2 regions of the Pseudomonas edsoni genome follow, and region 2 is predicted to be linked to the other one. Evidence: riboswitches for the same ligand, from Rfam matches in the RefSeq annotation. Region 2 holds a riboswitch; the other holds the start of a gene.
The links. A riboswitch is a leader RNA that binds a small molecule or an ion and turns the genes downstream of it on or off. The one in region 2 is predicted to bind manganese.

Region 1: another riboswitch for manganese. It lies ahead of C4J83_RS04770 (TMEM165/GDT1 family protein); the one in region 2 lies ahead of mntP (manganese efflux pump MntP).

The regions. Positions count from the first base shown of each region.
Region 1 is NZ_CP027762.1:1,051,851-1,066,446, forward strand. Features, by position in the region: gene C4J83_RS04725 (YajG family lipoprotein) at 1-266, shown strand, start outside; gene C4J83_RS04730 (hypothetical protein) at 323-532, opposite strand; gene C4J83_RS04735 (hypothetical protein) at 716-973, shown strand; gene C4J83_RS04740 (1-acyl-sn-glycerol-3-phosphate acyltransferase) at 1,095-2,258, opposite strand; gene C4J83_RS04745 (CPXCG motif-containing cysteine-rich protein) at 2,390-2,572, shown strand; gene C4J83_RS04750 (putative signal transducing protein) at 2,584-2,844, shown strand; gene C4J83_RS04755 (SOS response-associated peptidase) at 2,881-3,501, shown strand; gene C4J83_RS31020 (methyl-accepting chemotaxis protein) at 3,606-4,448, opposite strand; partial or broken gene C4J83_RS31025 (cache domain-containing protein) at 4,512-5,744, opposite strand; gene C4J83_RS04765 (M48 family metallopeptidase) at 5,973-6,791, shown strand; gene C4J83_RS04770 (TMEM165/GDT1 family protein) at 6,913-7,497, opposite strand; yybP-ykoY riboswitch at 7,586-7,707, opposite strand; gene C4J83_RS04775 (methyltransferase) at 7,758-8,756, opposite strand; gene C4J83_RS04780 (2-hydroxyacid dehydrogenase) at 8,787-9,752, opposite strand; gene C4J83_RS04785 (LysE family translocator) at 9,837-10,469, shown strand; gene C4J83_RS04795 (fatty acid--CoA ligase) at 11,722-13,404, shown strand; gene C4J83_RS04800 (DUF1302 domain-containing protein) at 13,738-14,596, shown strand, end outside.
Region 2 is NZ_CP027762.1:3,820,302-3,834,897, reverse strand. Features, by position in the region: gene C4J83_RS17765 (RtcB family protein) at 1-365, shown strand, start outside; gene C4J83_RS17760 (nucleotidyltransferase domain-containing protein) at 379-1,167, shown strand; gene rtcA (RNA 3'-terminal phosphate cyclase) at 1,176-2,201, shown strand; gene C4J83_RS17750 (Dyp-type peroxidase) at 2,252-3,214, shown strand; gene C4J83_RS17745 (undecaprenyl-diphosphate phosphatase) at 3,226-4,098, opposite strand; gene C4J83_RS17740 (GNAT family N-acetyltransferase) at 4,288-4,794, shown strand; gene C4J83_RS17735 (GlxA family transcriptional regulator) at 4,990-5,931, opposite strand; gene C4J83_RS17730 (TetR/AcrR family transcriptional regulator) at 6,106-6,720, shown strand; gene C4J83_RS17725 (type 1 glutamine amidotransferase domain-containing protein) at 6,745-7,422, shown strand; gene C4J83_RS17720 (alkene reductase) at 7,500-8,621, shown strand; gene C4J83_RS17715 (NAD(P)H-quinone oxidoreductase) at 8,783-9,781, opposite strand; gene C4J83_RS17710 (alpha/beta fold hydrolase) at 9,926-10,744, opposite strand; gene C4J83_RS17705 (NAD(P)-dependent alcohol dehydrogenase) at 10,893-11,960, shown strand; gene mntP (manganese efflux pump MntP) at 12,083-12,646, opposite strand; yybP-ykoY riboswitch at 12,659-12,826, opposite strand; gene C4J83_RS17690 (LysR substrate-binding domain-containing protein) at 12,963-13,715, shown strand; gene C4J83_RS17685 (phosphatidylserine decarboxylase family protein) at 13,745-14,596, opposite strand, start outside.

The sequences.
Region 1 (14,596 bases), 2.8 Mb from region 2:
TGACCATCACCCTGGCCGAACTGAAATACCAGTCGCCCAAAGAAGGCTTGTACGTGACTGAAGCCTCCATTGGCGCGACGTTCAAGTCCGACGTCAGTGCCGGCACCCGTCGCTACAGCGGCCGCTACGGCGCATCGCTGAATCAGCGTTTCGGCATGTCGCCCAATCAAGAGACCAACACCAAGCTGGTCAGCGACGTCCTCAGTGACGCCCTGACTCGCCTGTTCAAAGACCCAAGCATCGGCCAACTGCTCAGCGCGCAGTAACCCTGCATAAAAAAACCGGGCTCAGCGATGAGCCCGGTTTTTTTTCGCCTGTCGCTTCATGCTGCGGTTTCGACATAAAAGTCCAGCACACTCACACCGGTGAGCAGGTCCAGCTCCGGCAGGTCGGCGTGCTGGTGCCCGCCCAGCGCGCAATACACCAGCCAGTGGCGATCCTGGACGTTGAAGGCGAGTGCGCCAACCAGCGCCTCTTGCTCATCGTTTGGGGCGATCAAATACAGCCGATCCTGGTTTTGCGCATGCAGCATGACAAGCTCCCGGGTGTTCGAAGGGCAACAGCGTGGCTTGTTAAGGTGACGTTCAGGTGACGCTGTAAATTAATGGATACATTGATCGTACTTGGGGGACGGAACGTTTCAGCGGCAAGAGGCCAATATCACTCAGGTTTGTATCTGAATTGATACCAGCACACTGTACGACTGAGGTTTGCGATGGCGCTGCCTGCACTGCTGATCAATGTTGTGGCTCTACTGGTGGCCTGCCCAGGCGCAGCGCTGCTGTTCATCACCCGTTTGCGCGAGCAGCGCGCACTGGCCGATCTGACCGCGCAAAGCGAAGATCGCGCGATTGACCAGCCGATGTTGTTTCTGGATGTGCGCACCGAACGGGCGCATCGTCTGGCTTATCGCCTAGGGTTTGCCTGCCTCGGGCTGGCGCTGGCCACGTCCTGGCTCAGTACTCACCTCTAAAAAACACCACAAAACAAATGTGGGAGCGGGCTTGCCCGCGAAGGCAGGGGCTCAGTCGATACATCCTTGACTGAACCCGCGCTTTCGCTTGCAAGCCCGCTCCCACATTTTGCTTCGGTGTTTACAGTGCAATCCCGGCTTTAACCCGATATTGATTCCTCACCGGCGTCGCGTACTGCACCACCAGATACGGCCGGTGCTCGGCCGGGCATTCATTCAAGCGCCGTTCCCACTCCGCTTGCGCCTTGGCCAGCTCGTCGGCCGGGAACACCTCGGCCGCCGTCGGCACCTGCAATTGCGGGTCGGCGTCGCTCCACTGCGCGTACGCCAGGTAATGCACCGGGAACAGGCGATAGCCGCCGAGAATCTGCCGGTCCATTTCCACCGCCAGCAACTTGGTGTCCTCGAAACGCTCGGTGATCGGCGGCGCAAAGTTCACATGCACACGGCCCTTGTAGCCGGTGATGCCCAGGGCGATGCTCACATCATCCTCGCCCGGCGCCTTGCTGTAGGTGCCGGTGGTGGCGCGGATATACAGTTCGCGGGCCTTGGCCGTGTCGCAGGGGTCGTATTCGTAGCTGATCGACACCGGCGTCAGGTTCAGCGACTGGATCACCTCGGCAAACGGCTCATCCTTGCGGCTGACGTGAAACATCTTGAGGATCGCCGACTCGGTGCGATCGTCGCCATCCTTGGCCCGGCCTTCGGCCTGGGCGATCCAGATCGACTGACAGTCGTTGCGGATCGAATGGTTGATGTAGGCCGACAGCAGGTTATACGCCGCCATCTTTTCCTTTCGCCCGGTGATCGAGCGGTGCACGATGAAGCTCTTGTTCAGGCGCATCAGGTCGCTGACAAACGGCTTTTGCAGCAGGTTGTCGCCAATGGCAATGCGCGGCGTCGGCAGGCCGGCGTGGTACACGGCGTAGTTGACGAAGGCGGGGTCCATCACGATGTCGCGGTGGTTGGCCAGAAACAGGTAGGCGGTGCCCGACTTCAGCTGTTCGACGCCGGTGTACGTCACCCCGTCGGTTGCGCGGTCAATGGTGTGGTCGACGTAATATTCGACTTTGTCCTGCAGCGTGGCCACGGTGGTGACACCGGCGAACTCGCGGCGCAGCTTGCGGGCGATCATCGGCTTGAGCAGCCAGCCCAGGGCGCCGGCAAAGCGCGGGAAGCGGAAGTGGGTCAGGATGTCCAGAAAGGCCTTGTCACTGAACAGACGCGCCAGCACTGCCGGGACTTCGCTGTCGTTGTAAGGTCGGATGGTATCGAATTCGCCCATCATGCTCTCTTGTTAGAAACGGCTAGTGTAAGTAAAGGAAATATCAGGGTGCGGCCGCAATATTGGCTCTGCCGTGAATAGCCCTGTAAATAGACCGGCGATTATACGCACAAGTCACCTGGGAGACCGCGATGCTGGAAACCGAGTCGTACGATTGTCCTTATTGTGGTGAGCCGGCTGAGGCCGTGCTGGACCTTTCCGGCGGCGATCAGTCATACATTGAAGACTGCCCGGTGTGTTGCCGGCCAATAATCTTTGATCTGCAGGTACACGATGACGAATGGATGCTCACGGTCCGCAGCGAAAACGAGTAACAGGTGCGCCCATGCAGCGAATCTATGAACCGGAAAACCTGATGGAAGGCGAGTTGCTGCAACAAATGCTCGCCAGCGAGGGCATCGAGGCGCACCTGGTGGGGCGCCATTTGCTCGGCGGTACCGGCGAATTGCCGATTTTCGGCCTGCTGGGCCTGGAGGTGGACAACGACCAGGCCGTTTACGCCCGTGAGCTGATTACGGCCTACATCGGTGCGCAACCATTGCCCGGCGATGAACCCGACAGCTTTCCCGACGTATTGGTCTGTTAGGCTGTCGGTCGGTTTACCCAAGAGTCGTGTTACCCCATGTGTGGACGTTATGCCCTGTTTCGCTGGAACCCTACGTTTGCTGCCTTGCCGGGCTTCCCGGCCGACCAGCAGGCGCAGTGGAACATCTCCCCGAATGATTCGGTGCTGATTCAGCGCTTGAGCGAAGGCCAGCGCACCCTGGCGCGCGCGCGCTGGGGCCTGACGCCGCCCTGGCTGACTGACCTTTCCCGCACCCCGGCCCACGCCCGCGCCGAAACCCTGGCCGAGCAACCGATGTTCCGCGAAGCCTTCCGCCAGCGCCGCTGCCTGCTGCCCGCCAACGGGTTTTACGAATGGCGCGGCACCCAGCGCAAGCGCCCGTACTGGCTGACGCCGGGCGAGGGCTCGACGCTGTTTTTTGCGGCGATCTGGGAAGCGTATCCGGTGCAGGAACAGGTGTGGCTGAGCACCGCGGTGGTGACCCAGGCGGCGCAGAGTCAGCGGCGGCCGTTGATCCTGGATGCGGCGGGGCAGGAGGCGTGGCTGAATCCGCAGACGCCGTTGCCGGTGTTGCAGGGTTTGCTGGCCAGTGAGCCGGCTGCGTTGCGCGAGCGGGTGTTGGCCAATATGGTCAATGATCCGAAACTGAATGGGCCGGAGTGCCTGACACCGGGCTGAAGTCGGGCTCACTCCATGCCAGCTCCTACATTTGAAGGTGTTCACACATCAAAATGTGGGAGCTGGCTTGCCTGCGATAGCGGCCTGAAGACCACCGCCAAATCCTAAACCTTAAACTGATTGATCAAGCGCCGCTGCTGCTCCGCCAGCTTGGTCAACTCCGCACTGGCTGCGCTCGATTCATCCGCGCCGCCCGCCACTTCATTGGCCACCTGGCCGATATTGATCACATTGCGATTAATATCCTCGGCCACCGCGCTCTGCTCCTCGGCGGCGCTGGCGATCTGGGTATTCATGTCGTTGATCACCGACACCGCCTGAGTGATCGTCTCCAGCGCCTCGGCCGCCTTCGCCGCATGCTGCACGCTTTCATCGGTGCGGTTCTGGCTGTCTTCCATCACCTTAACCACATCGCGCGTGCCTTGTTGCAACTGCTGGATCATGGTCTGGATTTCTTCGGTGGCCTTCTGCGTCTTCTGCGCCAGGTTGCGCACTTCATCTGCCACCACCGCAAAACCACGGCCTTGCTCGCCGGCCCGCGCTGCCTCGATGGCGGCGTTAAGCGCCAGCAGGTTGGTCTGCTCGGCGATCCCGCGAATCGCTGTGAGGATCGCGTTGATGTTCTCGCTGTCCTTGGCCAGCGTTTGCACCACGCCCACCGCTTTACCGATTTCCTGCGCCAATGCGCCGATAGACGTCGAGGTATCACGCACGATGCGCATGCCCTGGCTTGCGGCTTGGTCAGCGTGGCTGGCGGCTTGCGCGGCCTGGGTGGCGTTGCGCGCCACGTCCTGGGCGGTGGCCGTCATCTCATGCACGGCGGTGGCCACCTGGTCGATCTCGACCATCTGTTTGTGCACGCCCTGATTGGTGCGAATCGCGATGTCGGCGGTGTGCTCCGACGAATCGCTGACCTTCTGCACCGAACTCACCACCTGGGTGATCATGCCCTGCAGCTTGATCAGAAAAGTATTGAAACCGGTGGCAATCGCGCCCAGTTCATCGGCCCGGTCACTGGTCAGGCGGCGCGTCAGGTCGCCTTCGCCCTGAGCGATGTCATTGAGCATGGCCACCATTTGCTTGAGGGGGCGGGCGATGCCGTGGCCCACCAGCCAGATCACCAGCAAGCCGAGGCCGGCAATCAACAGGCCCACCATGGCCATGCCGAAGGTGTCGGTCTTGCGCTGGGCTTGCAGGTCGCTTTGCAGTTTTTGCGAATCGGCCATCACCGCGCTCAGTGGCAGTTGCAGCATCAAGGTCCAGCGCGCTTCGGCCTGGCCGATGTTGAAGGGCAGGAACAGCTCGATGTGCCCGTGTTCCTTATCGATGTCGTAGCGCACTTCTCCGACTTTCAGCTGGCCGAGATTGGCCAGCGCGTTGCTGTCGAGCAAGTCAGCGGCTTTTTCGCCCAGCTTGCTCGCGTCCTTGGTGTAGGCCACCAGGCGACCGTTACTGGAAATCAGCGCCAGTTCGCCGGCGCCGTTGTAGAGGTTCTGGTCGGCGCGGGTGAGCATGTCCTGAATGAAGTTCACCGACAGGTCGGCGCCGACGATGCCCTGGAAAGTGCCATCGATCATGATCGGTTCGATAAACGAGGCCAGCATCACCATCGCATTGCCGACCTTGTAAGGCGCAGGGTCGATGGCGCAGGGCTTCTTGCTTTCTTTGGAGCACAGGTAGTACTCACTGGCGCGCACGCCGGTGGCGAGGATGTTCTGGTCGTTGACGTCGGCGAGTTTGTCCAGGCCCAGGCTGCCATCGGCGTTGCGGTACCACCACGGCAGGAAGCGCCCGTCGGCGGCCATGCCGACGATCGGCGTGTTCACGTAGGCGGCGTCGTTATGGTCGATCGCATTGGGTTCCCAGCCGATATACGCGCCAAGGATTTTCGGGTTGCGCACCACGGTTTCGTGCAACAGGTTGATCAGTTGTTCGCGGCCCACTTGCAAGGCCGGTTCGCCCTTGGCGTCTTTCATGCCGAGCAGTGCGTTGGCCGTGGCCAGGCCTTTGGCGGTCACCAAGGGCGCTTCCAATTCACGCTGGATCAACGTGGCCTGGGTGTGCGCCAGGGCGGTGAGCCGTTGCTCGATGATCTGCTCGAACTGCGCCTGGGTGCGTTCCTGCACCAGTTCCTGGGTGCGCGCGCCGGCGAACACCGCGTAGAGCACCAAAACGGCGACCACACTCAGCACGATGGCCCCGGTCAGTGCTGCGACAGAAAACTGAATCGACTTGAATTTCATGAAAGCTCCGGGCGCAGGGGCAGGTGGGCTGCCTTTGTGTATCGGCCACGGGCTCGGGAGGCTTAAGGCTCGGCGGGTGAAATAGTGCCGGATGTCGCAAATGGACTGTTGGCCGCCGCTGTGGGCAGGTGGGATGTATCTGAAAGTTAGCGGTTACACGTCTGTTGTATCTGGCGCCGATACACATGAGCGCCTAGGATACGCGCCATGTTTTCAGGGAGCGTGTTCATGAAGAAGTCATTGGCGGTAAGTGGGTTGGTTGCGGCGATGCTGCTGGCGGGTTGCCAGTCGGTTAACACCACCAGCGGCGGCGCCGTCGGGGTAGAGCGCAAGCAGTATATGTTCAGCATGTTGTCAAGCCAGGAAGTCGACCAGATGTATGCCCAGTCCTACCAGCAGACGCTGGGTGAGGCGAGCGGCAAAGGCATGCTCGATAAAACCAGTGCCAACGCCAAGCGCGTGCAGGCCATCGCCAATCGACTGATCGCCCAGGCGCCGACCTTTCGCCCGGATGCGGCGCAATGGAAGTGGGAGGTGAACCTGATCAAAAGTGATGAGATGAACGCCAACTGCGGGCCTGGCGGCAAGATCTTCGTGTACAGCGCGTTGATCGACAACCTCAAGCTCACCGATGACGAACTGGCCGCGGTGATGGGCCATGAAATCGCTCACGCCTTGCGCGAACACGGCCGTGAAGCCATGTCCAAGGCCTACGGCATCGAGATGGCCAAGCAGGGCGCCGGTGCCTTGTTCGGTCTGGGCCAGGACAGCCTGGCGCTGGCCGATACGGTGGCCAACTACGGCATGACGCTGCCCAACAGCCGCGCCAATGAAAACGAAGCCGACCTGATCGGTCTGGAGCTCTCGGCTAGGGCCGGTTACAACCCGAACGCGGCCATCACGTTGTGGAACAAGATGGCCAAGGCGTCGGAAGGTTCTCCACCGGAGTTCATGAGCACGCACCCGGCCTCCGACAGCCGGATCGCCTCATTGCAGGCGGCGATTCCGAAAGTAATGCCGCTTTACCAGCAGGCCAAAAAATCCTGAGTTAACGCGGAACCCTGTGGGAGCTGGCTTGCCTGCGATGCAGGCGGGTCGGTCCTTCAGAAATACCGAGTTGATGCTATCGCAGGCAAGCCAGCTCCCACATTGGATGGGGTTTACAGGTCTAGATCCAGCCGCTGCTTTGCATGGCCTTGTACACCGCCACCACCGCCAGAACGAAGAACGCCGTAGCCGCCAGTCGACGAATCAGGGTCAGCGGCAGTTTCTCCGCGGCGAAATTCCCCGCCAGAACCACCGGCACGTTGGCAATCAGCATGCCCAGGGTGGTGCCGATAATCACCAGCCACAGCTCAGGGTATTGCGCCGCCAGCATCACCGTGGCGATCTGCGTCTTGTCACCGATTTCGGCGAGGAAGAACGCAATCAGCGTGGTCAGAAACGGGCCGAACTTGCGCGTGGTACTGGCTTCGTCATCGTCGAGTTTGTCCGGCACCAGGGTCCACAGCGCCGTAGCGCAGAAGCTCGCCGCGAGGATCCAGTGCAACACCGCATCCGAGAAGAAACTGCCGAACCAGGCGCCCACGGCACCGGCAGCCGCATGGTTGGCCAGGGTCGCGGCGACGATGCCGGCGATGATCGGCCAGGGCTTGCGGAAGCGAGCAGCAAGGATGAGCGCGAGCAGTTGCGTCTTGTCGCCGATTTCGGCCAAGGCAACGATTGCGGTAGGAACGAGTAATGAATCCAGCATCAGGTAAGTTTCCAGGGGCGGGTCGACACGGCTATGACACGTACAGCCTTCCCGCCCCGGGTAAGGTGTGCGTGTCATAGGTCTTGTCAAACCCCGGTCCGTCTGTGCGGACTCCTGGGTCGCATACGCCATGATCTGCTGACCAAGTATGTTGACGTATGCCGGACGAGCGTGGCGCTCGTGGGAGACTACTCCCCTAGGACGGAGCGGATTCTGCCTAGGCAAAACCCATTCGGCAAGCCTTCTTTTTCAAAAAGCCATCAGCCGCGTTTGGCACGATAAATGCGAAAACCGTTGCCTTCGGCCTTGATTGCACACACGCCCAAGTGCTCTTCGATCAGTGGTTGGTACTTGAGGAAACTGTTGGCCACCAAGCGAAGTTCGCCGCCTTTTGCCAGGTGTTTCGCCGCTTTTCGCAGCAAGTTTTCCGTGGCGAAATAATCGGTGTGCACGCCGACATGGAACGGCGGGTTGCTCAAAATCGCGTTCAAACCCATCGGCGCAGCGTCGATGCCGTCACCGGTCAACACCTCGGCCTCCAGGCCATTGGCCGCCAAGGTCAGGCGGCTGCTGGCGGCGGCGAACGCATCCACGTCAAGCATCGTCACCGTGTTGTGCGGGTAGCGACGCTTGACCGCAGCGCCCAGCACGCCGGCGCCGCAGCCAAAGTCGAGCAAGTGCCCGCTGGGCAACTTGTCCAGGTGTGCAAGCAACAGCTCGGTGCCGCGATCCAGGCGACCGTGGCTGAACACGCCCGGCAGGCTCACCACCTTGAGCGGCCCTTCGGCCAGCGGTACTTCAAACACCTGCGCCAGGCTTTGCAGTTCGACCGCCTGCGGGGCATTGGCCACGGTGACCTGCCACAGCTGGCAGTGCCGCGCGTTGTCGAGCTTGCGGGGCTTGCCGAACGGAATCATCTGCTTGGCGGCGCTTTCGATACCGCCTTTTTTCTCGCCGACCAGAAACAGCTCGGCGCCGGGCAGGCGTGCGGCCACGGCGTTGAGCAGGTAATCGGTGAGGTCCTTGGATTTGGGCAGGAAAATCACCGCCGCATCAAACCCGCGTTCGGGCACGTTCACGCCGAAATGGCTGCGTTCGGGGAAGCGTGCGTCGAGCGCCGCCTGGTCGCCGGCATGCCAGCTCCAGCCGTGGGCATTGGGCAGGCGGCCGAGCAAATCGTCGGCGGGCAAACCTACCAGCAGCAGGTTGCCTTGAAAAAGTTCGGCCTGACGAAGCAGTACTTCACTGCGCGGATCCATGGTCTGCTCCTTGAAAAGGGGCGCAGTTTATCAACTGACGACGCGCAGCGGGGTGCCGTTGAAAAAGCCGCGGGCGTTTTCCGCCAGTTGGCCAACGATGCGCTGCCGCGCTTCGCGACTGCCCCAGGCGTTGTGGGGCGTCACGATCAGGCGAGGAATGTCGCCGGCCAGCAGCGGGTTGCCGTTTACCGGTGGCTCCACGCTCAGCACATCGGTGGCCGCACCGCCCAGATGGCCGCTGCGCAACGCGTCCGCCAGGGCTTGTTCGTTGATCAAGCCACCGCGCGCGGTGTTGACGATAAACGCGCCGGGCTTGAGCAGCGCCAATTCGCGAGCGCCGATAAAGTCGCGGGTGTGTTCATTGAGCGGGCAGTGCAGGGTCAGCGCGTCGACTTGCGCGAGCAGTTCATCCAGTGGCACGCGGTCAGCGCGGGCAGGGCGGCCCGGAATCGCGCCGAGCACCACGCGCATGCCGAAGGCTTCGGCCAGGCGCGCGACGGCGCTGCCCAGTTCGCCGTGGCCGAGCAGGCCGAGGGTTTTGCCCTCCAGCTCGACAATCGGGTAATCCAGCAGGCAGAACTGTTTGGCTTGTTGCCATTTGCCCGCGCTGACGTCGCGTTGGTAGTCGTTCAGGCGCGTCGCCAGATTCAGCAACAGCATGATCGTGTGCTGCGCCACCGACGGCGTGCCGTAGCCCTGGCAGTTGCTCACCGTAATGCCATGGGCGCGGGCTGCGGCGAGGTCGACGTTGTTGGTGCCGGTGGCCGATACCAGGATCAGCTTGAGTTCGGGGCAGGCTTGCAGCGTTTCGGTATTCAGCGCGATCTTGTTGCTGATGACCACTTGAGCGCCTTGCAGGCGTTCGACCACATTCTGCGGCGTGGTGTGCGCGTACAGCTGCAGGTCGCTGAAGCTGTTGCGCAATTCGCTGAGGTCCAGGTCCCCCAGGTCCAGGGACGGGTGATCAAGGAAGACGGCGCGGCGATTGTTCGTCATCAACTGTACCTTTTGCGACAGGGTTCGAAGGCGTAATCTGCCGAGCCTATCAGATGAAATAATCAGTTACTTAATGGAGTGAGCATGTACGCCGCCGAGTTTTTGACCGTAGCCTTGATTCACTTGTTGGCGGTGGCCAGCCCCGGCCCGGATTTCGCCGTGGTGGTGCGCGAGAGTGTGACCCATGGCCGTCGCGCCGGCACCTGGACCGCTTTGGGTGTGGGCTCGGCGATTTTCCTGCACGTGGGCTATTCGCTGCTGGGGATTGGTTTGATCGTGTCGCAGTCCATCGTGCTGTTTAACGCACTGAAGTGGGCGGCGGCGGCGTACTTGTTGTACATCGGTTTCAAAGCGTTGCGTGCGCAGCCGGCCAAGCCGGTTGCCGAGGGCGAGTTGCGGCCTGAAGTGGGTGAGCGCACTCCGCGTGCGGCGTTTACTGCGGGGTTTGTGACCAATGGTTTGAACCCCAAGGCCACGCTGTTTTTCCTGTCGCTGTTTACTGTGGTGATCAACCCGCACACGCCGCTGGCGATCCAGGCTGGGTACGGTGTGTACCTGGCGGTGGCGACGGCGTTGTGGTTTTGCCTGGTGGCTATGTTGTTCAGTCAGCAGCGGGTACGCGCGGGATTTGCGCGGATGGGGCATTGGTTTGATCGGACCATGGGGGCGGTTTTGATTGCGATTGGTGTGAAGCTTGCGTTTACGAGTATGAAGTGAGGGGTGGGCTTTGGTTTGTGCTGTGGGAGTGAGTGCATATCCGTTGCTGCGGTAACGGCCACTTAGGGTTCCGCTCTTACAGCGGGTCACTTTTGGCAAACGCCCCAAAAGTAACCAAAAGGTCTCTGCCCCACCACTCGGTGCCTCGCCCAGGCTCGGCATGCCCTCACTCCGGCTTGAATCCGTGGGCCGCCGCGACGGGCCATCCATGGCCCAACGCGGCTAACCCGGCGTCCTGCCGGGTTACCCACGGATTCAAGCCTGCGTTCGGCCAGCGTGGTTGACGGGGCCTGTCAGATCAAAAGCAAGATCAAAAGCAGAGCACGGCGGCCTAGTAGCCGACCTGAGTGGTTGAAGCAAAAGCAGGGCAACAGCACAGCAACAGCACAGCAACACACTTCTATCTGATGCACTGAGATCCAAATGTGGGAGCGGGCTTGCTCGCGAAGGCGGTGTGTCAGCTACACATGAGTTGACTGATCCACCGCCTTCGCGAGCAAGCCCGCTCCCACAAGTTGACCGAGTTCAGCCTCCACCACCACTCTGCCTTTGCTTTTCTGTGGGAGCTGGCTTGCCTGCGATGCAGGCACCTCGGTCTATCAGGCACACCCAGTAGATGCCATCGCAGGCAAGCCAGCTCCCACCTTTGATTGAGTTCAGCCTTCAAGATCAGGTCGGCTGTCAGGCCGCCTCGCCTTCGCTTTTGATCTAACCACTCAGGTCGGCTACTAGGCCGCCGTGCTCTGCTTTTGATCTTGATCTGCTTTTGACTTTGACCTTAGGCGCCCCGTTAAACCACGCTGGCCGAACGCAGGTTTGAATCCGTGGGTAACCCGGCAGGACGCCGGGTTAGCCGTGTTGGGCCATGGATGGCCCGTCACGGCGGCCCACGGATTCAAGCCGGAGTGAGGGCACACCGAGCCTAAGCGAGGTGCCGAGTGGTGGGGCAAGAGCCCTTTGGTTACTTTGGGGCTTTTCCAAAGTGACCCGCCGTAAGGGCGGAACCCATACCCGCCATCACCCAAATAACGGATATGGTCCCAGCCCTGCAACCACCCCAAGTCCCAGCCCTACCACCTCGCCGCAAACAATCCCGGCCCCCACGCTGAACTCACACACCACCTAAATGGTGGCGCAAAGCTAGCATTCATCGGCCTCTGCAAATCATTCCTTTGGCTGATTTAGCTGACACATAAGCCCTCTAAAGTGCAGGTCTTCAAGCCAACACCGTGCAGTCAGATAAGGGATTCGTATGTTGCAGACCCGTGTTATCCCACCCGCCGAAGGCGCTTACCGATACCCACTGTTGATCAAACGCCTGCTGATGTCCGGGACCCGCTACGAAAAAACCCGGGAAATCATCTACCGCGACAAACTGCGTTACACCTACCCCACCCTCATCGAGCGCGTTGCGCGCCTGGCCAATGTGCTGACCGAGGCCGGGGTCAAGGCCGGTGACACCGTCGCCGTGATGGACTGGGACAGCCACCGCTACCTCGAATGCATGTTCGCCATCCCGATGATCGGCGCGGTAATCCACACCATCAACGTGCGCCTGTCGCCCGAACAGATTCTCTACACCATGAACCACGCCGAAGACCGCTTCGTGCTGGTCAACAGCGAGTTCGTGGGGCTTTACCAGGCCATCGCCGGCCACCTGACCACGGTCGACAAAACGCTGCTGCTCACCGACGGCGACGAAAAAACCGCCGAGCTGCCCAACCTGGTCGGCGAGTACGAAACCCTGCTGGCGGCCGCCAGCCCCACGTACGACTTCCAGGACTTCGACGAAAACTCCGTCGCCACCACCTTCTACACCACCGGCACCACCGGCAACCCCAAAGGCGTGTACTTCACCCACCGCCAACTGGTGCTGCACACCATGGGCGTTGCGACGATCATGGGCAGCGTCGACAGCGTGCGCCTGCTGGGCACCAACGACGTGTACATGCCGATCACGCCGATGTTCCACGTGCACGCCTGGGGCCTGCCGTACGTGGCAACCATGCTCGGTTTGAAGCAGGTCTATCCGGGCCGCTACGACCCGGAATACCTGGTGGAGTTGTGGCGCAAGGAAAAGGTCACTTTCTCCCACTGCGTGCCGACCATCCTGCAAATGGTGCTCAACGCTAAGGCGGCGCAAGGCGTGGATTTTGGCGGCTGGAAAATCGTCATCGGCGGCAGCGCGCTCAATCGCACGCTGTATGAAGCCGCCAAGGCGCGCGGTATTCAACTGACTGCCGCGTACGGCATGTCCGAGACCGGGCCGTTGGTGTCGTGTGCCCACCTCAACGAAGAACTGATGGCCGGCACCGAGGACGAGCGCACCACCTACCGCATCAAGGCCGGCGTGCCCGGGCCGTTGGTGGAAGCGGCGATTGTCGACAGCGAAGGCAACTTCCTGCCCGCTGACGGCGAGTCCCAGGGTGAGCTGGTGCTGCGCGCACCGTGGCTGACCGAAGGCTATTACAACGAGCCGCAAAAGGGCGCCGAGCTGTGGGAGGGCGGCTGGATGCACACCGGCGACGTGGCCACGCTGGACGCATTTGGCGTGATCGACATTCGCGACCGCATCAAGGATGTGATCAAGACCGGCGGCGAGTGGATCTCCTCCCTGGCCCTCGAAGATCTGGTCAGCCGTCACCCGGCGGTACGCGAAGTAGCGGTGGTGGGCATCGCCGACCCGCAATGGGGCGAGCGTCCGTTTGCGTTGCTGGTGGTGCATGATGGCCAAGTGATAGGTGCTCGCGAGCTCAAGGAACACCTCAAGCCTTTTGTCGAACTGGGCCATTTGAGCAAGTGGGCGATTCCAAGCCAGATTGCCGTTGTTACTGAAATTCCCAAGACCAGTGTCGGCAAGCTCGACAAAAAACGTATCCGTATAGACATCATTGAATGGCAGGCCAATAACAGCACGTTCCTGTCCACCCTCTGATGCCTCTCGCCGCGTCCGATCGGGCGCGGCAATGCTCTATCTCAAGCCTTCACTTGTGATTTGCCAATTTTCAGCCATCCTTGCCGCGCCGGCCTTCGTCGGCGTGGCGAAAGGACTGTGGCAGACGGGTTGGTGATGCAAATCACACTTTAGAGGGATCAAGCGGTACCCCCTGCTGGCTATAGTCCATCTCAGAGTTTTTCAAGGATGTTGCGCTTCGGGCCATGGGGGCTCGGTTGCCGTTCGGCATTGGAATCGTTGTATTCCGGCCGGTACATGCATCCAGAAGAAAGAACTCACTGCCATAACAATAATGCACATGGAGTAGCGTCGATGACCTCAGTAAACCAGTTCTGGCGCCGGGCAAGACTGCCCCTGGCCGTCAGTCTCGCTTCTACGCTCGCCGGGCCCGCATTCGGCGTCAGTTTCAACATTGGTGAAATCGAAGGTAGTTTTGACTCCTCCCTGTCGGTGGGGGCGAGCTGGTCGACTGCGGGTCGCAATAAAGACCTGATTGGTGTCAACAACGGCGGCAAGGGGCTTTCGCAAACCTCCGATGACGGCCACCTGAACTTCAACAAGGGTGATTCCTTCTCGAAGATCTTCAAGGGTATCCATGACCTTGAATTGAAATACGGCGACACCGGCATTTTTGTGCGTGGCAAATACTGGTATGACTTCGCGCTGCAAAACGAAGACCTGGACTTCAAGAATGTCAGCAACAACAACCGCAAAGAGGGCGCCAAGTCCTCTGGCGGGCAGATCCTCGATGCGTTCATTTATCACAACTACACCGTTGCCGATGAGCCAGGCAGCGTGCGCTTCGGCAAGCAGGTAGTGAGCTGGGGCGAAAGTACGTTCATTGGTGGCGGTATCAACTCGATCAACCCGATCGACGTGTCTGCATTCCGTCGTCCGGGCGCCGAGATCAAGGAAGGCTTGATTCCGGTCAACATGTTCTACGTGTCCCAGACCCTCACCGACAACCTCTCCGCAGAGGCGTTCTACCAGTTGGAGTGGGACCAGACCGTGGTGGATAACTGCGGCACGTTCTTCTCCCAGCCAGACGTGATTGCCGACGGTTGCAGCAATAACCTGCGGGTCTTGAACAAGCGTTCCACCATCCCTGGCGCGGCCTTGCCGACATTGAATGCTCTGGGTGTGGACGTTAACAATGAGGGCGTGCTGGTAA
Region 2 (14,596 bases):
GGCACTTTGGTGAAGAGATCCTGGTGACGCGCAAAGGCGCGGTGTCGGCGAAGAAGGGCGAGCTGGGGATTATTCCGGGTTCCATGGGCGCAAAAAGTTTCATCGTGCGCGGCCTGGGCAACGAAGAGTCGTTCTGCTCGTGCAGCCACGGCGCCGGCCGCACCATGAGCCGCACCAAAGCGAAAAACACCTTCACGGTGGCCGACCAGATCCGCGCCACGGCCCACGTGGAGTGCCGCAAGGACGCCGATGTGATCGACGAAATTCCGATGGCCTACAAGGACATCGACGCCGTCATGCATGCCCAGCGCGAGCTGGTTGAAGTGCTGCACACCCTGCGTCAGGTGGTGTGCGTAAAAGGTTAAGAGGAGCACAACGATGGAAAGGGAAGAACGTCACCCACTCAGCGACGCCATGCGCGCGCGGGTGCTGGATGAGTTGGAACGCATAGAGCGCGAGCGCAACGTGAGCGTGCTGTATGCCTGTGAGTCGGGCAGTCGCGCCTGGGGGTTTGCGTCTACCGACAGCGATTACGACGTGCGCTTTGTCTACGTGGAAAAGCCTGATTGGTTTATGCAGGTGGATGCGCCGCGGGATGTGATCGAGCGCCCGCTGGATGACGAGCTGGATGTCAGCGGATGGGAGCTGCGCAAGACCTTGGGGCTGTTGCGCAAGTCCAACCCTACGTTGCTGGAGTGGCTGGATTCGCCCCTGGTGTATCGCCAGGAAACTGAGGCGACGGCGCAATTGCGGGCCTTGGCCGAAACGTTCTACAGCCCGCCGGCGGCGCGTAATCACTACTTGTCGATGGCCAGGAAGAATTTTCGTGGTTACCTGCAAGGCGAGGAGGTGCGGTTCAAGAAGTACTTCTACGTGCTGAGGCCGTTGCTGGCAGTGCGTTGGATCGACCTGGGCCTGGGACGCCCGCCGATGACGTTCGCCGACTTGCTTGGCACGGTGGATGACCCGCAACTGCTCGACGAAGTGGCAACGCTGCTGGCCCTCAAGCGCAATGCCGGCGAAGCCGCTTATGGACCACGGCGCCCGGCGCTGCACGCATTTATCCTGCGTGAGCTGGAACGCGAAGTGCCGGTTTTGCCACGCACGCAAGCAGACGCAAAGCGCCTGGATCATTACCTTCGACACACGGTTAACCGCTACGCATAAGGACGAACATGAAACAGGACGTGATTGAACTCGACGGCGCCATTGGCGGTGGCCAGGTGTTGCGCAGTGGCTTGAGCCTGGCAATGGTGACCGGGCTGACGTTGCGCATCAAAAACATCCGCGCCAGGCGCAGTCGGCCAGGCTTGATGCGCCAACACCTGACCGCCGTGCTGGCCGCCGCCCACGTGTGTGGCGCCACGGTGCAAGGGGCTGAGCTGGGCTCGCAGAACCTGCTGTTCGAACCCGGGCCGATACAAGGCGGCGAGTACCGCTTTGCGATCGGCACGGCCGGCAGCTGCACCCTGGTGCTGCAGACGTTGCTACCGGCGCTGTTGCGCGCGCCAACCGCCAGCCGCGTGACGATCAGCGGCGGCACCCATAACCCGCTGGCGCCGCCGGTGGACTTTTTGCAGCGGGCCTGGCTGCCGCTGTTGCGGCGCATGGGGGCGCGCGTGGAGTTGAACCTCACACGCCATGGTTTCGTCCCGGCGGGCGGCGGCGAAGTGGAGGCGTTTATCCAGCCATCGGACCTGCAGGCGTTGCAGCTGATGCAGCGCGGCAAGCTGCTGGAAAAACGCGCCATCGTCCTGAATGCCGGCCTGGCGGATCAGGTGAGTGAGCGTGAATTCAAGCGCGTCCGCCAGCGCCTGGGGTTTACCGAGGCGCAGCTGTTCCCGGTAGACATTGACCCGCAGCAAGGACCGGGCAATGTGCTGATGCTGGAATACGTCCACGCGCAGGTCACCGAAGTATTCAGTGCGTTCGGCATGACCACCGTGCGAGCCGAGGCCGTGGCCGATGAGGCCATCAACCAGGCGATGGAGTGGCAGGGCACCGACACCGCGGTGGGTGAGCACCTGGCGGATCAACTGCTGTTGCCGATGGCGTTGGCCGGCGGCGGACGTTTTACCACGCCACACATGAGCGAGCACTTGCACAGCAATATGACGGTAATTCAACGCTTCCTGCCGGTGGTGATCGAAAGCCGTGTGCGCGAGGAGGGCGGGTTGCTGGTCGAGTGTCGCGGGGTCTGATCTGCTAACCTGCGCGGGTCAAAACCGCCCTTAGCCTGTGGATGTTCATCATGAATACGTGCCCCGTTCAGCCACCCCTTGAACCGCAGTCCGTTTGCCACCCCATCACCAGCAGCGCGATTTTCATGGTCGCCACCCTGACGCCCGGCAATCTCGACACTGTGCGAGGCTGGTGCGGTGACATTGCCGGGCTGGTGCGTTCGGTCGGCAAGCGCGTACCGGCAGGCAACCTGACCTGCGTCTGCGGGTTTGGCTCGGATGCCTGGGACCGGCTGTTCGGCGCCCCACGCCCGGCGGCGTTGCATCCATTTCGCGAGTTTGGTGTGCAAGGGCGCAAGGCCGTCTCGACCCCTGGCGACATCCTGCTGCACATCCGTGCCGAGCAGATGGACCTGTGCTTCGAGTTGGCCACCCAACTGATGGCGGCCCTGGGCGACAGCGTCCAGGTCGTGGATGAGGTCCAGGGTTTTCGCTACTTCGATATGCGCAGCATCATCGGCTTTGTCGATGGCACCGAGAACCCGGTGGGGCGCAAGGCGGTGGGTTTCACAATCGTCGGCGACGAAGACCGCGAATTCGAAGGTGGCAGCTACGTGCTGGTGCAGAAATACCTGCACAACATGGCGGCCTGGAACGACCTGACCGTGGAAGCGCAGGAGAAGGTGATCGGGCGTACCAAGCTGGCGGACATCGAACTGGATGAAGAGACCAAACCGAGCAACTCACACAGCGCGTTGACCGTTATCACCGACGAGCACGGTGAAGAGGTGAAGATCCTGCGCGACAACATGCCCTTTGGCCGCCCGGGCGCCGGTGAGTTCGGCACCTACTTTATCGGCTACGCGCGCTCGCCGAAGCCGCTGGAGCAGATGCTGGAAAACATGTTTGTCGGCCGCCCCGTGGGTAATTACGACCGCTTGCTGGACTTCAGCACGGCGGTCACCGGCGGCCTGTTTTTCGTGCCCTCGGCCGACCTGCTCGAAGCGTTGGCCGACCGCCAGCCCGGGGCTTAGCTCGGCACGGTTTAACTCAAGAAGCCGGTGCTGACCGCCACGATCAGGAAAATCCCCAGCAGCGCGCGGTAGATCACGAACGGCCAGGTGGAGAACCGCTCCAGGAACTTCATCAGGCCCCAGATGGCAAAGAATGCCGAGACGCTGGCGACCACCAGCCCAAAGATCAAGTGCGACCAGGCGTGGGCGGGCATGTCGGCGTGCAGCAGCACCCACAGTTCTTTCAAACCGGCGAGGGCGATGGCCGGCAGGCCCAGCAGGAAGGAAAAGCGCGCAGCTTCTTCACGCTTGAAGTTCAGGAACAGCGCGGCGGTGAGTGTCGAACCGGAGCGCGACACCCCAGGAATCAGCGCGCCAATCTGCGCGATACCGACAATCAGCGCATCGCGCAGACGCATTTCGCTCATCTCACGGGTGTGGCGCGCGCGCACTTCGGCCACTGCCAGCAATACCGCCATCACCACACAGGCAATCCCGATCACCATCAGGCCGCGTAGCGGCGAGTTGCAGGTATTCAAGGTCGAAGACAGCGCCAGGCCGGCAATCCCAATCGGGATAGTGGCCAACACAATCGCCACGGCCAGTTTGAACCACCGGTCGTTGTAGTCGCCGCGGCGCACCGCGCTGATGCTGCCGGTGGTCACCTGGCGCACGTCACGCCAGAAATAACTGACCACCGCCGCCAGCGCCGCCAACTGCATGGCCGCGGAAAACGCCGAGCCCGGGTCTTGCCAGCCGAGCAGGGCGGGCACCACTCGCATATGGGCTGTGGACGACACCGGCAACAGCTCGGTAATGCCCTGGATTACGCCCAGGATAAAGATCTGCAGGTAGTCCAGGGAGGCAAAGCCCACATCCAGGCCGGCGGAACAGACGTTTGTCAAAATACGTGTCCTTGAAAAAAGGGGCTTTTGAAGAATCAGTGGGCGAAGTTTATTCTAAATGTTTCAGGATATTGGACGCGGAAAAGCAAATTCGCAATCGGTTCAGCAAACAGAAAGGTTATGCAATGTATTGGCGTGTGTATCACTTTTGTGAACAATGGGGCCTTGCGTATTTTCACCGAGAGCCCAATGCCTGAAACCACCGTCGAATTGATCCAGACCGGCCCCGATGCGTCTGAGCTGATCCGTAATCTTTACCAGTACTATGCCTATGAGTCGTCAGACTGGGAGCAGGAAGATGTGGAGTCGGATGGCCGTTTCTACATCCATGACGAGCACCTGACCCGCTACTGGCACGACCCGCAATGGAGCGCCAACCTGCTGCTGGTGGATGGCTACATCGCCGGTTTCCTGCTGATCGAAGGCAGCGAACTGCCGGGCATCGACGCGCTGGAACTGGCCGACCTGTTCATCCTCAAGCGCTACCGCCGCAAGGGCATTGGCCGCGCTATCGCCACCCAAGTGCTGCGCAGTGGCGAGGCCAATTGGCTGGTGCGGTTCTACGATCAGGATGAAGTGTCGCAGGCGTTCTGGCGCGCGGTGCTCGATGACCTGCCGCGCCCGGTGCAGATGCTTGAGCTGGATGACGATCCGCAGTTGGTCAGTTATTTGATTACGCGGGCCGCGCTGCATTAAACACGATGTTGAACTTAGCCGGGCACGGCCGCACTTGAACTCGTCGGCCGGTTTCGCCCTGAATGGCACACGCCCAAGAGCGTCGCATCTGCTCTATTCGCAGTGCGTTTTGCTTGAATATCCGAAGTGCACGGTGACCAGCCCTGACCGGGATACGGGTAAACAACCTAAAAGCCAAAGCCCTGATCACTGCCGCTAGGCACCCGCGTTGAACAACACTTGCTGCATCGCTTGCGGCGGCTGCCCGAATGCGCGCAGAAACGCCTGGCGCATGCGCTCGCGGTCACCGAAGCCGGTTTCGCGGGCCACCACTTCGACCGGGTGACGGCTGGTTTCCATCATCGCCCGGGCAGCTTCCACCCGCAGCGACTCGATGGCCTTGGCCGGCGTTTGGCCGGTTTCTTCGCGGAATACTCGGCTGAATTGACGTGGGCTCAGCCGGGCCACCTCGGCCAAGGCTTCCACCGACAGGTCATGGGTCAGGTTTTCGCGCGCGTAGGCCAGGGCCAGTTGCACGCGGTCGGATTTGGGGTCCAGTTCCAGCAACGCCGACAATTGCGATTGCTCACTGCCGCGGCGCTGGGCAATCACCAGCTTGCGGGCGATACGCCGGGCGAGGTCGCTGCCCAGATCGGCTTCCACCATGGCCAACGCCAGGTCGACTCCGGCGCTCATGCCGGCGCCGGTCCAGACCTGGCCGTCAACCACGAACAGTTTGTCTTCTTCGAGCTGAATATCCGGGTAGCGCTTGCGAAACGCCGGCGCGTGGATCCAGTGGGTGGTGGTGCGCTTGCCTTCGAGCAAGCCGGCTTCGGCCAGCACAAAAATGCCCATGCACAGCGAGGCCACGCGCCGCGACTGGGCAGAGGCGGCTTTGACCAATTCCAGCAGGTTGGCCTCGGGCAGGCGAAATTCCAGGTAGCCGCTGACGATCAGCGTGTCATAACCCTGTGGCCGAATTTGGCTGGTATTCACCGAAAAGCCCTGGGAGGTCATGACGGCGCCGCCGCTCTCCGAGACCAGATGAAACTCATAAGCCGGCTCACCGCGCAGCAGGTTCGCGCACTCGAACACCGAACCCAGGCTGAGGCTCAGGGACTGGAAATTCGGGTAAACCATCAGCGCAACGCTGTGCATCGTCATTCTCCAAAGGGCGCGGGAGAGGGGATTGTCGGCGGGTGCCAGGCAAACGGCAACCGACTTTGTGCCATGTCCGAAATCCTTGCGGATATGACATTGTTGAAGCTTTTCTCGACGCCTAACATCCCCTCAACGAACTAGACGACTGGTCTAATCGGGACGGGATAAATAATGACTAACGCGACTAACAGTACAAGGCAGACCATTCTGGATACGGCGCAATTGATTGTGAGCCGCAAAGGATTTTCTGCGGTGGGGTTGAACGAAATACTTCAAGCCGCCGATGTACCCAAAGGTTCGTTTTATCACTACTTCCATTCCAAAGATGCATTTGGCGTGGTCTTGCTCGATACCTATTTCGACCAATACCTCAAAGGCATGGAGCAACTGTTCCAGCAACCCGGACTGTCCTGGGCCGCCAGGTTGATGCGCTATTGGCACACCTGGATCGACAACCAGACCGGCTGCTCCGACGCGGGCAAATGCCTTGCCGTCAAACTCGGTGCCGAGGTGTCAGACCTTTCAGAGCCAATGCGTTTGTCCCTGCAGCGCGGCACCACTCGCACCATCGCCTTGCTGGCCGAGGCCTTGCAGCACGGCATCCAGGACGGCTCGCTGGCGGTTCGGCAACACCCCGACAGCCTGGCTCGGCGCTTGTATGCGCTGTGGTTGGGGACCAGCGTCATGAGCAAGATCACCCGAACATCCGCGCCTTTTGACGAGGCGCTGCTGCTGACCCGACAGTTATTGGGTTGCCCTGAACCTGCTGATGCATACACCTACTGAAACCATCGATCGAGGCACTGGAAAATGAAAGTATTAATGGTACTGACCTCTCACGACCAGCTTGGCAATACCGGTCGTAAAACCGGCTTCTGGCTCGAAGAATTTGCGGCGCCCTATTACACCTTCAAAGACGCCGGTGCCGAGCTGGTCCTGGCATCCCCGGCCGGCGGCCAACCACCGCTGGACCCGGTCAGCGATCAGCCGGATGCACAGACCGAGCAAACCCGTCGTTTCGCTGGCGACCCGGCAGCCCAACAGGCCCTGGCCAACACCGTCAAGCTGGACACGGTCAACGCCGACGACTTCGACACCGTGTTCTACCCAGGCGGTCATGGCCCGTTGTGGGACTTGGCCGAATCGCAAACGTCGATCGCACTGATCGAGGCCTTTGAGCGTGCCGGCAAGCCGATCGGTTTTGTCTGCCATGCACCGGGCGCTCTGCGTCATGTCAAGGCCGTGAATGGCGAGCCGCTGGTCAAGGGCCGTCGCGTTACCGGCTTCTCCAATGCTGAAGAAGCTGCGGTTGGCCTGACCGATGTGGTGCCGTTCCTGATTGAAGATGATTTCAAGGCGCTCGGCGGCCACTATGAAAAGGGCGCTGACTGGCAGTCTTTTGTGCTCGAAGACGGCTTGCTGGTGACCGGGCAGAATCCTGCCAGTTCCAGTGCCGTGGCCGAGGCCCTGCTCAAACTCACCGCCTGAATTAATCACACGCGTTATTGATTGGCGGCTCCTTGGAGCCGCCAATGCTTTGCTCGCCCTGAATTTGGAAGTTTCACATGACTCATCATTTAAATACCCCGGTAAAACTGGGGCATCACACGCTCAATAACCGAGTTGTCTTGCCGCCTCTGACGCGTCAACGCAGCGCGCAACCCGGCGATATCGCCACCGACCTGATGGCCGAGTATTACCGCCAGCGCGCCACGGCCGGTTTCATGATCAGCGAAGGCACGCAGATCGAACCGCGCGGCCAGGGTTACGCCTGGACGCCGGGTATCTACAGCCCGGCGCAAATCGACGGCTGGCGCAAAGTCACCGACGCCGTGCATGCCGAAGGCGGCGTGATCTTCGCCCAGCTGTGGCATGTGGGGCGTGTGTCCCATAACGCGCTGCAACCGGAGGGCGCTGCACCGGTCGCGCCGTCGGCCATTGCGGCGGAACAGGCGAAAGCCTTTATCGAAACCGGGCCCGGCGTCGGCGAGCTGATGCAGCCGCCCGTGCCGCGTGCCTTGAGCAGGCTGGAAATTGAAGAGTTGGTAGGGCACTACGCACAGGCGGCGCGTAATGCGTTGGACGCCGGTTTTGACGGGGTGGAAATCCACGCCGCGAATGGTTACCTGGTCAACCAGTTCATCTCCGCCCACGCCAACCAGCGTGACGATGAATACGGTGGTTCGCTGCACAACCGCCTGCGCTTTCTGCGCGAGATCGTCGAAGCCGTGACCGCCGTGGTCGGCCCGCAGCGCCTGGGTGTGCGTTTTTCTCCGTTGTTCAGCGGCACGGACCAGGACCGCGTGTACATCGGCCTGGTCGAGGAAGATCCGCATCACACCTACATTGAAGCGATCAAGGTGCTCGAGGCATCGGGCATTGCCTATGTGTCTATCGCCGAGGCTGACTGGGACAACGCTCCCGACCTGCCCGAGACTTTCCGTCAGGCGGTGCGCAGCACGTTCAGCGGGCGCATCATCTACGCCGGTCGCTATACCGCTGAGCGCGGGGCAGCACTGGTGGAGGCGGGGCTGGCAGACTTGATTGCCTTCGGCCGTCCGTTCATTGCCAACCCGGACCTGCCGCAGCGACTGTTCAACGGCTGGCCGCTGAACCCGCTGCGGGCGCAGGGCATGTACGGCGGCTCGGAACAGGGCTACACCGATTACCCGGCGTTCGCCGAGTAACCATTCGATGCCCCGGCACAGCTGCGTTGTCGGGGCCGTCGAGCAGTAGCACGGCGGCGAAGGCGGCGGGGCAGGCGACAACAGGGTGACCCTGCCGCCGCCATCGCAGCCTCGCTGGCTCTACAGCTGCCACCGTTAATCTTCAGCAGGGCAGATGAGCGTCATTCCACACGCAATACGATCTTGCCAATGTGATCGCCGCCTTCCATCCGCGCATGGGCCTGGGCGGCGTCGGTGTATTCGTACACCTTGTCGATCATCGGCAGGCAGCGTCCGGCGGACAGCACCGGCCACACGTATTCGCGCAGTTGTTCGGCAATGGCAGCCTTTTCGTCCTTGGTGCGTGCGCGCAGCAAGGAGCCGGTGATGACTGCGCGCTTGCCGAGGATGGTCAGCAGGTCGACGTCATTGGCCTTGCCGCCGCCGAGGAAGCCCAGCATCACCAGGTGCCCGTCCATGGCCAGGGACTTGAGGTTATTGTTCAGGTACGAGGCGCCCATGATGTCGAGGATCACATTCACGCCCTTGTTGTCGGTCTTCTGCGCGATGACCTCGGCGAAGTCCTGCTCGCGGTAGTTGATCGGCTCGGCGCCCAGCTTGGCGATCGCCGCACATTTGTCGGCGCTGCCGGCGGTGGCGAACGCCTGGATACCGTATTCGCGGCACAGCATCAAAGCGGTGGTGCCGATGCCACTGGTGCCGCCGTGGATCAGCACGCGCTGGCCGGTATGAGCGTCACCCAGGCCAAACAGGTTGGCCCAGACGGTGAAAAAGGTTTCCGGCACGGCGGCGGCTTGAATCCAGTCCATGCCATCCGGAATCGGCAAGGCCTGGCTGGCAGGCACTGCACAAAATTGTGCATACCCACCGCCGTTGGTCAGGGCACACACCTTGTCACCCAGCGCGTACTCGCTGACACCTTCGCCCAATGCAACCACTTCACCGGCCACTTCCAAGCCTGGAATGGGGCTCATGCCGGGCTTCATCGGGTATTTGCCGGCGCGTTGCAACGCATCCGGGCGGTTGACGCCGGCTGCGTGCACGCGAATCAGGATTTCACCGGGACCTGCCACCGGCACATCGGCCCGGCGTGGTTGCAGGACCTCGGGGCCGCCAGGGGCGGTGATTTCGATCAGGGTCATTTCTTTTGGCAGTGACATGTGCGATTACCTGCAGCGATGAGCGTATGGGTTGGGACCGCGTCGGGCAGTCGCCGGTTCAGCCGCATCATACCGAGGGTCAGCGCCGGTCGAAAAAAAAGCCGGGCAAGCCCGGCAAAATAAGGAGAGGGTGATTCACTCGCTTCAGCGATTGAGGAACGCCAACAAGTCTTCGTTCAACTGCTGGGTGTGGGTGGCGGCAAAACCGTGCGGCGCATCCTTGTACACCTTCAGTTGCGCGCCCTTGATCATCGCGGCCGCGACTTTGCCGGTGGTTTCGAACGGCACGATCTGGTCGCCGTCACCGTGGATCACCAGGGTTGGCACCTCGATCTTGGCCATGTCCGGGCGGAAATCGGTCTCGGAGAACACGGTGACACAATCCACGGTCGATTTAAGCGACGCCAGCAGCGCGACCTGCAAGGTCTGCGTCAGCACGCCCTGGGAGACTTGCTGGCCCTTGTTGATGCCATAGAACGAGACATTGAAGTCGCTGATAAATTGCGCGCGATCCTTCAGCAGCCCGGCCTTGATGCCATCGAACACTGCGGTAGGCACGCCCTGCGGGTAATCCGGTTTTTGGCCGAAGATCGGCGTGACGGCGCCCAGCAGCACGAGGCCGGCCAAACGCGAGTTGCCGTGGCGAGCGATGTAGCGCGCCACATCGCCGCCGCCCATCGAGAAGCCCACCAGGGTCACGTCTTTAAGGTCCAGGTGTTCGATCAGTTGGGCGATATCGTCGGCGAAGGTGTCGTAGTCGTTACCGGTCCACGGTTGGTCCGAGCGGCCAAAACCCCGGCGGTCGAAGGCGATGGTGCGAAAGCCACGGCTGCTCAGGTATTCCATCTGGTATTCCCACATGTCGGCATCCAGTGGCCAGCCGTGGCTGAACAGCACGGGTTTACCGCTGCCCCAGTCCTTGAAATAGATCTGGGTACCGTCTTTGGCAACGAATGTGCTCATGGAAAACTCCTTGGGGGTCAGGGGGCAAAAGCTCAGTCTCACTATCGCGTTAAACCGGCTCAGGGGCTTGTACGGATGTGCTCGGTTGAACGCTTGCGCGTCTGCGTTGGTCCACTGACCTCTACCGTCAGTTCAACAGGTGAACCAAATGGCCAAGACTTACAGCTACGCCGCTCGGGATTCCAAGGATGCACTCAAGCCTTTTACCTTCGAGCGCCGCGCGCCGGGGGCGGACGACGTTCAGATCGATATTCTCTATTGCGGCGTGTGCCACTCCGACCTGCACACCGTGCGTAACGAATGGCACAACACCTTGTACCCGTCGGTGCCCGGCCACGAAATCGTCGGCCGCGTCACGGCAGTCGGTGCCAACGTGAAAAAATTCAAGGTCGGTGACCTGGCCGGTGTCGGTTGTATGGTCGACAGCTGCCAGCACTGCGCATCCTGCGCCGAGGGCGAGGAGCAATACTGCGAGAACGGGTTTACCGGCACCTACAACGGCCCGGTGTTCGGCGGCGAAAATACCTTTGGCGGCTACTCGGACAATATCGTGGTCAAGGAGAAGTTCGTGCTGCGCATCTCCCACGATGATGCGAACCTGGCGGCCGTGGCGCCGCTGCTGTGCGCCGGCATCACCACTTACTCGCCGCTGCACCACTGGAAGGTGGGGCCCGGCAAAAAAGTCGGGGTGGTCGGCCTCGGCGGGCTAGGGCATATGGCAGTGAAGATCGCGCATGCCATGGGCGCGCATGTCACGCTGTTCACCACCTCGCCGAACAAGCGCGAAGACGGCCTGCGCCTGGGTGCCGACCAAGTGGTGGTGTCGAAGGACCCGGACGAGATGGCCAAGGTCGTCAACAGCCTGGACTTCATCCTCAACACCGTTGCCGCGCCGCACGACCTCGATGCGTTCCTCAATCTGCTCAAGCGCGATGGCACCATGACGCTGGTCGGCGCCCCCGACAGCCCGCATCCGTCGCCGACGGTGTTCAACTTGATCTTCAAACGCCGCAGCCTGGCCGGTTCGTTGATTGGCGGTATCCAGGAAACCCAGGACATGCTGGACTTCTGCGCCAAGCACAAGATTGTCTCGGACATCGAGATGATCGACATCCAGGGCATCAACGAGGCGTACGAGCGGATGCTCAAGGGCGACGTGAAGTATCGCTTTGTGATTGATATGGAGAGCTTGAAGAAGGAAAGTCACGCGGCTTAAACGCTGCAGACCTGCTGTGGGAGCGGGCTCGCTCGCGAAGGCGCAGGGTCAGTCAAAAAATGCATCGACTGATTCGCCGCCTTCGCGGCAAGCCCGCTCCCACATTTGTTCAGTGCGAGCCGTTAAGCCGATAAATGCTCGTAGAGAATCGTCGCACCCACCAGCATCAACACCACGCCGCCGACCATTTCGGCGCGCTTGCCCACCACCGTGCCCAGCACCCGCCCGAGCATCATGCCGATGGTTACCATGGTCATGGTCGCCAGGCCGATGGCTGCCGACGCCACCAGAATATTCACATCAATGAAGGCAAGGCCCACACCGACGGCCATCGCATCAATGCTGGTCGCAAAGGCGGTGAGGGCCAGGATCATGAAGGAATGCTGGGTAGGCTTTTGCGCCTCCTCATCGTCCGCCTTGAGCCCGTTATAGATCATGTGCAAGCCCAGCGCGACCAGCAGGGTAAAGGCGATCCAGTGATCCCAGTCCTGCACCCAACGCGTGGCCGCATGGCCGATGGCCCAGCCGATCATCGGCGTAATGGCTTCGATCACACCAAAGATCAGGCCGGCGCGCAGTGCTTCGACCAGACGCGGTTTGTGCAGGCTGGAGCCTTTGCCGATGGCCGCCGCAAAGGCGTCCGTGGACATGGCCAGGGCGAGAAGAATCAGGGAAATAGGGTTCACGGTGAGGCTTCCAGTCGGGCTGTATGAGTCAACGACACAACCACACGCCCGACTTTAGGCATGGATGTGTCGCTGGTCTCACCAACCTCAACGGTGTTCGTACCACGGCAGGTTGCCGAATATGTTGATACGAACGCTTCTGAGCGGGTCAGAAGCCGGTTACTCCCCAACGAAGGGGCGCATCATAGACAGCCCAATATGAAAATTGCGTCAACGCCCTTCAAATACCGGTGGACGGCGCTCGGCGAACGCCGCCAGCCCTTCACCGAAATCAGCACTGGCGCACGCCTGGCGGCGCAGTTCGGCGATGTGCTCCATGGCTTGCACGGGCGGCCAGACCTTGTACCGACACGCCGTCGACCTGTTGCGCCAGGCCGATGCCACCCATGAGCTGTTGCGCCAGGACGCCGAGTACCCGCAGGGCAAGGTCTCGGTGGGCATGCCCTCGAGCACCGCGCGGATGCTCGCGATGCCGCTGGCACGCACGATTCGCAGCCGTTATCCGGGGATCAAACTGGAGCTGATCGACGCGCCAAGCGCCGACCTCGCAGGCCTGATCACCGTGGGGCGCGTGGCGCTGGCGGTCGAAGTTGATGGCGTGCCGACACGCGGCGTGGTGTCCCAGCGGTTATTCAGTGAAACCCTGTACCTGGTGGCATGGCCGGAATTTGAATTGCCGCAGACGTCGGTGAGCCTGCAGAGCCTCGCGCAGATGCCGTTGGTGTTGCCCTGCGCGCCCAACACCATTCGCAGCCGCGTGGAGTCCGCCATGCAGGAAGCGGGGCTGCCATTCGCCGTGGAGTTTGAAGCCAATTCCACTGATCTATTGTTCTCGGCGGTACAGGCGCGGCTTGGGGTAACCATCCTGCCGTGGGCGGCGGCGCACGTGGAGTTGGCGCAACAGTCGCTCAAGCTGGCGAGCATCGATCACCGCTTGTTCAGCCGCGAACTGTCGTTGTGCTGGCCGGATACGGCGGTGCACAGCAATGCCGTGCAGAAAGTCAAAGAGACGATTCTGGAATTGTTCGAAGCGTTTGAGCAGCAACAGGGCTGGGCGGCGGCTGGCTGATTGCGAACCGGCCGCCGCCGCCCCTTGGATCACTTGGGTTTTTGGGTGTCGAGTGCCGTTGCAATCACGCTGCCCATGGGCGTCGGTTTGGGCGACTGACGGTGCAGCACGGCATTCACGGCCCACTCTTCAAGGCGTACGCGGTCACGCTGGAACACCATCATGTGAGTCGAGCCGCCGAATTCGAAGTGACCGATTTCGGTGCCGCGTGTGATCTTCACCGGCGTGCTGCCTTCGTCGACGATAAACCCCGGTTCGATGATGCAGGTCGACACTTCAACCATGCCAATGCAGATCAGCGCCACGTACCCGCAGGTGGGGTGTTCGAAGATGAAAATGGCGCGCGCAGCCACATGGCCCAGATAGGGCTGCGACTCGGTGCCTTCCCACGTGCCCGGGCCTTCTTTCTGCGCCGGGCGTTGGGCGAAGTAGGTGCCAGGTTGCACCCACGAACGCAGCAGCGTGCCGTCCAGCGGCGCGTTCCAGCGGTGGTAGTGGGTGGCGGAAAGGAAACCCTGATACAGCTGCCCACCTTCAAAGTGCTTCGCCCAGTCACGTTGGCCGGCGAACAAGTCCAGCAGTGAGTAGTTGACGTCCTTGATCCAGAAGTCGCTTTCGAAGGCGATGTTGTTCTGGTATGCCCACGGCGTGGTTTCGCAGCCGATATCGACCTGCGTTTGCGCGTCGCCCTGGAACGGTCGGGCGCCGGGCACGAACTTGCGGATGAAAAACGCGTTCCAGGAATCGTAGCCGTAGCCAGGCTTTTTCGGGTCGCATTCCATCTGGTCCCATACACCGGCTGCCCAGGCGGCCTTGGAGATCCACGAGCCGGGTTTTTCCGGGTTGTTGATGTCGAGTTTGTCCAGGGATTGCGGGCTTTT